3 regions of the Streptomyces sp. NPDC038200 genome follow, and region 1 is predicted to be linked to each of the others. Evidence: riboswitches for the same ligand, from Rfam matches in the RefSeq annotation. Region 1 holds a riboswitch; each other region holds the start of a gene.
What was found. A riboswitch is a leader RNA that binds a small molecule or an ion and turns the genes downstream of it on or off. The one in region 1 is predicted to bind S-adenosylmethionine.

Region 1 (2,193 bases):
GGTGTCCCAGCCGGCCTCGGTGAGGGTCTTGCAGGCGGAGGCGACGGCGTAGGCGCCGATGACGTTCGGGGAACCGGCCTCGTGGCGGGCGGCGCTCTCGTGCCACTCCACGTCCACTCCCCCGTCGGTGCGCCGGGTCACCTTGCGGCTGGCGCCGCCGCCCGCGAGGTACGGCTCGGCCGCCTGGAGCCAGTCGGCGCGGCCCGCGAGGACACCGGAGCCGAAGGGGGCGTACAGCTTGTGGCCGGAGAAGGCGACCCAGTCGACGTCCAGGTCGCCGATGTCGACGGGGTGGTGCGGGGCCAGCTGGGCGGCGTCCAGGACGATCCGGGCGCCGTGGGCGTGTGCGGCGGCGGCCAGTTCGCGCACCGGCCACAGCTCGCCGGTGACGTTGGAGGCGCCGGTGACACAGACCAGGGCGGGGCCGTGGGGGTCGCGGTCGGCGAGGGCCCGCTCCAGGGTCTCCACGGCCTGCCGGGGGGTGCGCGGGGCGTTGAGGTAGGTGACCTTCGCGTCCTGCCAGGGCAGCAGGGAGGCGTGGTGCTCGGTCTCGAAGACGAAGACCTGGCAGTCGGCCGGGATCACCCGGGCCAGGAGGTTGAGGGAGTCGGTGGTCGAGCGGGTGAAGACGACCTGGTCGCCCGGGCGGCAGCCGAGGAACTCGGCGACCGCCTTGCGGGCGTTCTCGAACAGGTCCGTGGAGAGCTGCGAGAGGTAGCCGGCACCGCGGTGGACGCTGCCGTAGTACGGGGCGTACGCGGCGACGTCGTCCCAGACGCGCTGGAGTGCGGGGGCGCTGGCCGCGTAGTCGAGGGCGGCGTAGGTGACTTCGCCGCCGGTGACCAGCGGCACGGTGACATCCCGGCCCAGAACGGACAGAGGGGCACAAACAGACTGGTCGGCGGCAGCGGTGGAGACAGACATGGCGAACTCCCGTGAGAGGAATACGAGAAAGAGAGAAAGGGGTGTGCGGAGGCGGGGCTCTGCGGCCCTAACGCATTCGCTTGCTCACGGAAGGCTCCCTCGACGACCAGGACCCCTGGTCCCGCGCTCGACAGCGCGCGAGGGGTCCGCGCTTGCCGTAGACCTCGCTGCCTACGGCCTGGTCTTCACCCGGGGCACCCCGCCACGGACGGAGGGTTGCCGGACAGTCGGCCGGGGCCTGATGACTGTCACTCATGACCTGGTACAGGAACGTACGCGAAATGATCGTCGTCCCGCAACCCGTGTCCGGATCGCGGGACGCTCGTCGGCCGGGACGGGGTCAGGCGTTGCTGACGGCCACCCAGCGGTCCAGCGTGCGCCTGGCCGCGCCCGAGTCGATCGACTCCGCCGCCTGCGCCATGCCGGCGCGCAGCTGCTCGGCGAGGGGCGCGTCCGTCGGCCGGAGGGCCACCAGCGCCGCCGCCGAGTTCAGCAGGACGGCGTCCCGTACGGCCCCCCGCTCGCCGTCCAGCAGTCTGCGGGCGACCTCCGCGTTGTAGGACGCGTCGGCGCCGCGCAGGGCGTCCACGGGGACGAGGTCGATGCCGACGTCCCGGGGGTCGAAGATCTCCTCCGTGACCTTGCCGTCCCGGACCACCCACACCCGGGAGGGAGCGGTGACGGTCAGCTCGTCCAGACCGTCCTCGCCCCGGAAGACCAGGGAGGAGTTGCCGCGCTCGGCGAGGACACCGGCGACGATCGGCGCCATCCGGGGGTCGGCCACACCGACGGCCTGCGACCGCACCCGGGCCGGGTTGGTCAGCGGACCGAGCACGTTGAAGGTGGTCCGGATGCCCAACTGCGCGCGGGCCGGGGCGACATGACGCAGGGAGGGGTGGAACCGCACCGCGAAGCAGATGGTGATGCCGGCTTCCTCGGCGACCTCGGCGACCCGCCGCGGGGTCAGGTTCAGGTTGATCCCGAGCTTCTCCAGCACGTCGGAGGAGCCGGAGGCCGAGGACGCGGCGCGGTTGCCGTGCTTGACGACCTTGGCGCCCGTGCCCGCGACGACGATCGAGGACATGGTGGAGATGTTCACCGTCTTGGCGCCGTCGCCGCCGGTGCCGACGATGTCGACGGCCGGCCCGGGCACCTCGATCACGTTGGCGTGCGCGTACATCGTCCGGACGAGTCCGGCGATCTCCTGGACCGTCTCGCCCTTGGCCCGCAGCGCCACCATGAACCCGGCGATCTGGGCGTCGGTCGCCT
Region 2 (2,193 bases), on a different contig from region 1:
AGCTGCTCCAGCAGGGAGCGGCGGGCCGCGTACTCGCCGCCCAGCGGCTGCACGAACCCGGCCAGTTGCGGCCAGTGCATGTTCAGCAGCGGGCGGGCCATCAGTTCGGTGACCCGGCCGCCCTGGCCCGACGCGCCGGGGGCGCCGGTGAACGGGCGGTCGTACATCGCCTTCACCAGATCGACGTCCGGGTCGGTGAGCAGCGGGCCGACGATCCCCGAGACGAAGTCGGAGGAGAACTCGCGCAGGTCGGCGTCGATGAAGCAGACGATGTCGCCGCTGGTCACCAGCAGCGAGCGCCACAGCACCTCGCCCTTGCCGGGGACGGCCGGAAGGCGGGGCAGGATGTCGTCGCGGTGGACGACCCGGGCGCCGGCGCGCGCGGCGACCTCGGCGGTGCGGTCGGTGGAGCCGGAGTCCACGACCACGATCTCGTCGACGAGCGGGACCTGCTCCACGAGGTCGTGCCGGACGACGGCGACGATGTCGCCGACCGTCTCCTCCTCGTTGAGCGCGGGCAGGACGACACTGATGGTCCGGCCCGTGCGCTGCTTAGCGGCCACGATGTGGTGCAGCGGGCGATCGGCCACGGACCAGGAGCGGGTGCTCAGCCAGTGTTCGACTTCTTCCAGCACGGTCGGCGGCTCCTCACTGTCACGACCACACGTCACCGTGTGACCCATCTCGCGGTTCGGACGACTATCTCAACTGTCCTGGCCTTCGGTTACAGTCTTGAACAACGCCGGTGACCATCGCATGTCGGGGGTCGCGCGCGTCCACAACCGAATACCGCTCATCCAGAGGGGCAGAGGGACACGGCCCGATGAAGCCCCGGCAACCCTCCAGTCGGTTCTCGTAGATCAGTTCTGATCGTTTTCGCGAGGCTCCCGGCTAGGGAAGGTGCCAAATCCGTCTCACGGCGAAACGCGTCGTGAGGAAGATGAGGAGAAAGGGCCTCGCCTCCATGGCTGTGCAGACAGTTGCCACCACCAGCGACTCCACCGTCGACCTCGGTCCCGCCGCAGCCCTGAGCTGTCGCGAGTGCGGGCATCGGGTGCCCCTCGGGCCCGTGTTCGCCTGCGAGGAGTGTTTCGGTCCGCTGGAGATCGCCTATGACTTCTCCGGATACGACACCGAGGAACTGCGCCGCCGCATCGAGGCGGGCCCGGCGAACATCTGGCGGTACGCGCCGCTGCTGCCGGTGCCGGCGGACGTCGCCGACAAGCCCAACATCAACCCGGGCTGGACCAAGCTCGTCAAGGCCGACAACCTGGCGCACGAACTGGGTGTGACCGGCGGTCTGTACGTGAAGGACGACTCCGGAAACCCGACGCACTCCTTCAAGGACCGCGTCGTCGCCCAGGCCCTGGAGGCCGCGCGCGCCTTCGGCTTCACCACGCTCTCCTGCTCCTCCACCGGCAACCTGGCCGGCGCGGTCGGCGCCGCCGCCGCCCGGGCCGGCTTCCGCTCCTGCGTGTTCATCCCGCACGACCTGGAGCAGGGCAAGGTCGTCATGGCCGCGGTCTACGGCGGTGAGCTCGTCGGCATCGAGGGCAACTACGACGACGTGAACCGCTTCTGCTCCGAGCTGATCGGCGACTCGGCCGGCGAGGGCTGGGGCTTCGTCAACGTCAACCTGCGGCCGTACTACGCGGAGGGCTCCAAGACCCTGGCGTACGAGATCTGCGAGCAGCTCGGCTGGCGGCTGCCCGACCAGATCGTGGTCCCGATCGCCTCCGGATCCCAGCTCACGAAGATCGACAAGGGGCTGCAGGAGCTGATCAAGCTGGGCCTGGTCGAGGACAAGCCCTACAAGATCTTCGGTGCGCAGGCCGAGGGCTGTTCCCCGGTGTCCACCGCCTTCAAGGCCGGTCACGACGTGGTCCGCCCCCAGAAGCCGAACACCATCGCCAAGTCCCTGGCCATCGGCAACCCGGCCGACGGTCCGTACGTCCTGGACATCGCGCGCCGCACCGGCGGTGCCGTGGAGGACGTGACGGACGCGGAGGTCGTGGACGCCATCAAGCTGCTGGCCCGCACCGAGGGCATCTTCGCGGAGACGGCGGGCGGGGTGACCGTCGGCGTCACCCGCAAGCTGCTGAAGGACGGCGTGCTGGACCCGGCGAAGACCACGGTCGTCCTCAACACCGGCGACGGCCTGAAGACCCTGGACGCGGTGGCCGGGACCGGCCT
Region 3 (2,193 bases), on a different contig from region 1:
CGGTGGCGACCATCAGCAGCGGCACGACGTCGCCGGGGTAGGTGTTGCCCATCGACTGCACCGACCCGAACAGGTCGAGCAGGGAGACGTAGAAGACCAGGGACGTGCTCTTGATCAGGCCGATCAGCTGGTTGACGTAGTTCGGGGTGATGGACCTGAGGGCCTGCGGGAAGACGATTCTGCGGAACTGGTAGCCCCGGGGCAGGCCGAGCGCGGCGGCCGCCTCGTGCTGTCCCTGGTCGACGGAGAGGACGCCGCCGCGGACCACTTCGGCCGCGTAGGCCGCCTCGTTGAGGCTGAGCCCGATGACGGCGATGGTCATGTCGGTGGCCAGCTTCGACTCGTCGAAGCTGACGAAGGCCGGTCCGAAGGGCACACCGAGGCTCAGCGTCTTGTACAGGGCGCTGAAGTTGTAGAGGAAGATCAGCACGACGATCAGCGGTATGGAGCGGAACAGCCAGGTGTACGTCCAGCTGACCGCGCGCAGCACCGGGCTTCCGGAGAGCCGGCCGAGTGCCAGCAGGATGCCGCCGAGGAGGCCCAGCACGGCGCTGAACGCGGCGACTTCGAGGGTGACGACGAGGCCGTCGAGGACGGTCGGGCGCAGGAACCAGTAGCGGAAGCGGTCCCACTGGTAGAAGGGGTTGGTGACCAGTCCGTGCAGGATCTGCGCGACGAGGACGAGGACGACGGCGGTGACGATCCACCGGCCGGGCCGGCGCAGCGGCTGAACCCGCTGGGCGGTCAGCTGTCTTGACGGGGTGTCGGTGGATGTCGGCGCCTCGGCGAGGGAGACGGCGGCGCCTGGGGGTTCACTCATGAGGGGCTCCGGCGGAATCGGACACCCCGGGGACGCGGACGGGCGGGCGGGCCGCGTCGGCACGGGGGCACGAGGCGGCGCACGGGCACGCGCGGAACCGGGGGCTGGGCGGACAACGGCACACCGGGCGGAGGGTGTGCGGCGGGAACGCGGGGGCTGGGAGGAGACGTCAGCCCTGACAGCGGGCAGAGCCCGATGCGGTACACAGTGCGCTGTTCACGCGGAGCAGATCGACGGCGCGGTCGGCGACGAGGAGAGCGGCGTACGACGGTACGCAGCCCTGGGGGCGGCTCACGGCCGTCCTGGGAGCTGCGTACATGGCGTCACCTGTCACTGTTCCGGCCCCGGGGGGCCTCGCGCTTACCGAAAACGTCGTCCGGTCCGGTCGTCACCTGGGGCACCCCACCGCGACGCGAGGGTTGCCGGTCAGCCAGCCAGGGCTTGGCGCTGACGCTCATGACCGTTCTGAGCCGTAAGTAAGGCAGTTGCCCGTTCGAATGTCAACGGCCGTCCACTCGATGGACGTCGATGACCCGCTCTCACCTGCGAGGAACGTCCGGGGCGTCCGTCGCATGGGCCGCCCAGTCCAGGATCTGGACGGCGGCTCCGGCGGCTTCCAGGCCCTGGCAACGGCCGTGGTGACGGCGGGCGATGCCGTCGAGATCGAGCCGGCGGCCGAAGGCCGGGTGGGCGGCCAGCCGGCGGGCGTAGGCCCACAGGGCGCGATGGCCGGCGATGCGGTGCACGGCGGAGGCGTCGAGATGGCAGCGGTGGACGGTGTCGAGCTGCACCAGGGCCGTCCACAGCTCGATGTCGGCGGCGGTGAGCCGGTCGTCGGCCAGATACTCGTCTCCGCTCAGCCGCCGCTCCAGCCGGCCCAGGGTGTCCAGCAGGACGTCGAGGGCGGCGGCCCGCTCGGCGGCGTCGGCTCCGGCCCGCCCGGCGCGCTGTGCGGCCTCCTCGATGCCCTCGGCGCACATCCGCTCGACGGCCTCGATCACGGACTCCAGCCCGGCGGGGTACAGGCGGGCACGGCCGTCGCCCCGGAACCGGTCGAGGTCGCGCAGGATGTCGGGGGCGTGGGTGCTGACGATGCGTCCGGACCAGTCGTCGCTGAGGACGGGCGCGAGGGCGGGGCCGGTGTAGTGGTGGGCGCTCGCCTCGTACAGCGGGCGCAGCGCGGCGTGGCCGCCGCCGGGGCCGTCGGGGACGGCGGGCAGCAGTGTGACCGGACAGCTGGTGTCCAGGCCGAGCAGGCTGTGCCCGATGGCGAGCCGCAGCCCGTCGGGACAGGCGGTGGACAGATGGAGCCGGTAGCGGTGCGGCACGGCGTAGTGGCCGCTGCGCGCGTCCCGGCCGATGCGGCCGCGGAA

Region 2: linked by a shared signal. The riboswitch ahead of thrC (threonine synthase) and the one ahead of ACZ7KF_RS27480 (aminotransferase class V-fold PLP-dependent enzyme) in region 1 are both predicted to bind S-adenosylmethionine.
Region 3: linked by a shared signal. The riboswitch ahead of ACZ7KF_RS07770 (amino acid ABC transporter permease) and the one ahead of ACZ7KF_RS27480 (aminotransferase class V-fold PLP-dependent enzyme) in region 1 are both predicted to bind S-adenosylmethionine.

The regions. Positions count from the first base shown of each region.
Region 1 covers NZ_JBVJYH010000015.1:93,122-95,314, reverse strand. Annotated here, with positions in the region: gene ACZ7KF_RS27480 (aminotransferase class V-fold PLP-dependent enzyme) at 1-924, opposite strand, end outside; SAM riboswitch class IV at 1,068-1,184, opposite strand; gene trpD (anthranilate phosphoribosyltransferase) at 1,265-2,193, opposite strand, start outside.
Region 2 covers NZ_JBVJYH010000001.1:1,059,448-1,061,640, reverse strand. Annotated here, with positions in the region: gene ACZ7KF_RS04515 (glucosyl-3-phosphoglycerate synthase) at 1-635, opposite strand, end outside; SAM riboswitch class I at 791-947, shown strand; gene thrC (threonine synthase) at 965-2,193, shown strand, end outside.
Region 3 covers NZ_JBVJYH010000003.1:90,943-93,135, forward strand. Annotated here, with positions in the region: gene ACZ7KF_RS07770 (amino acid ABC transporter permease) at 1-820, opposite strand, end outside; SAM riboswitch class IV at 1,172-1,282, opposite strand; gene ACZ7KF_RS07775 (glutathione S-transferase C-terminal domain-containing protein) at 1,360-2,193, opposite strand, start outside.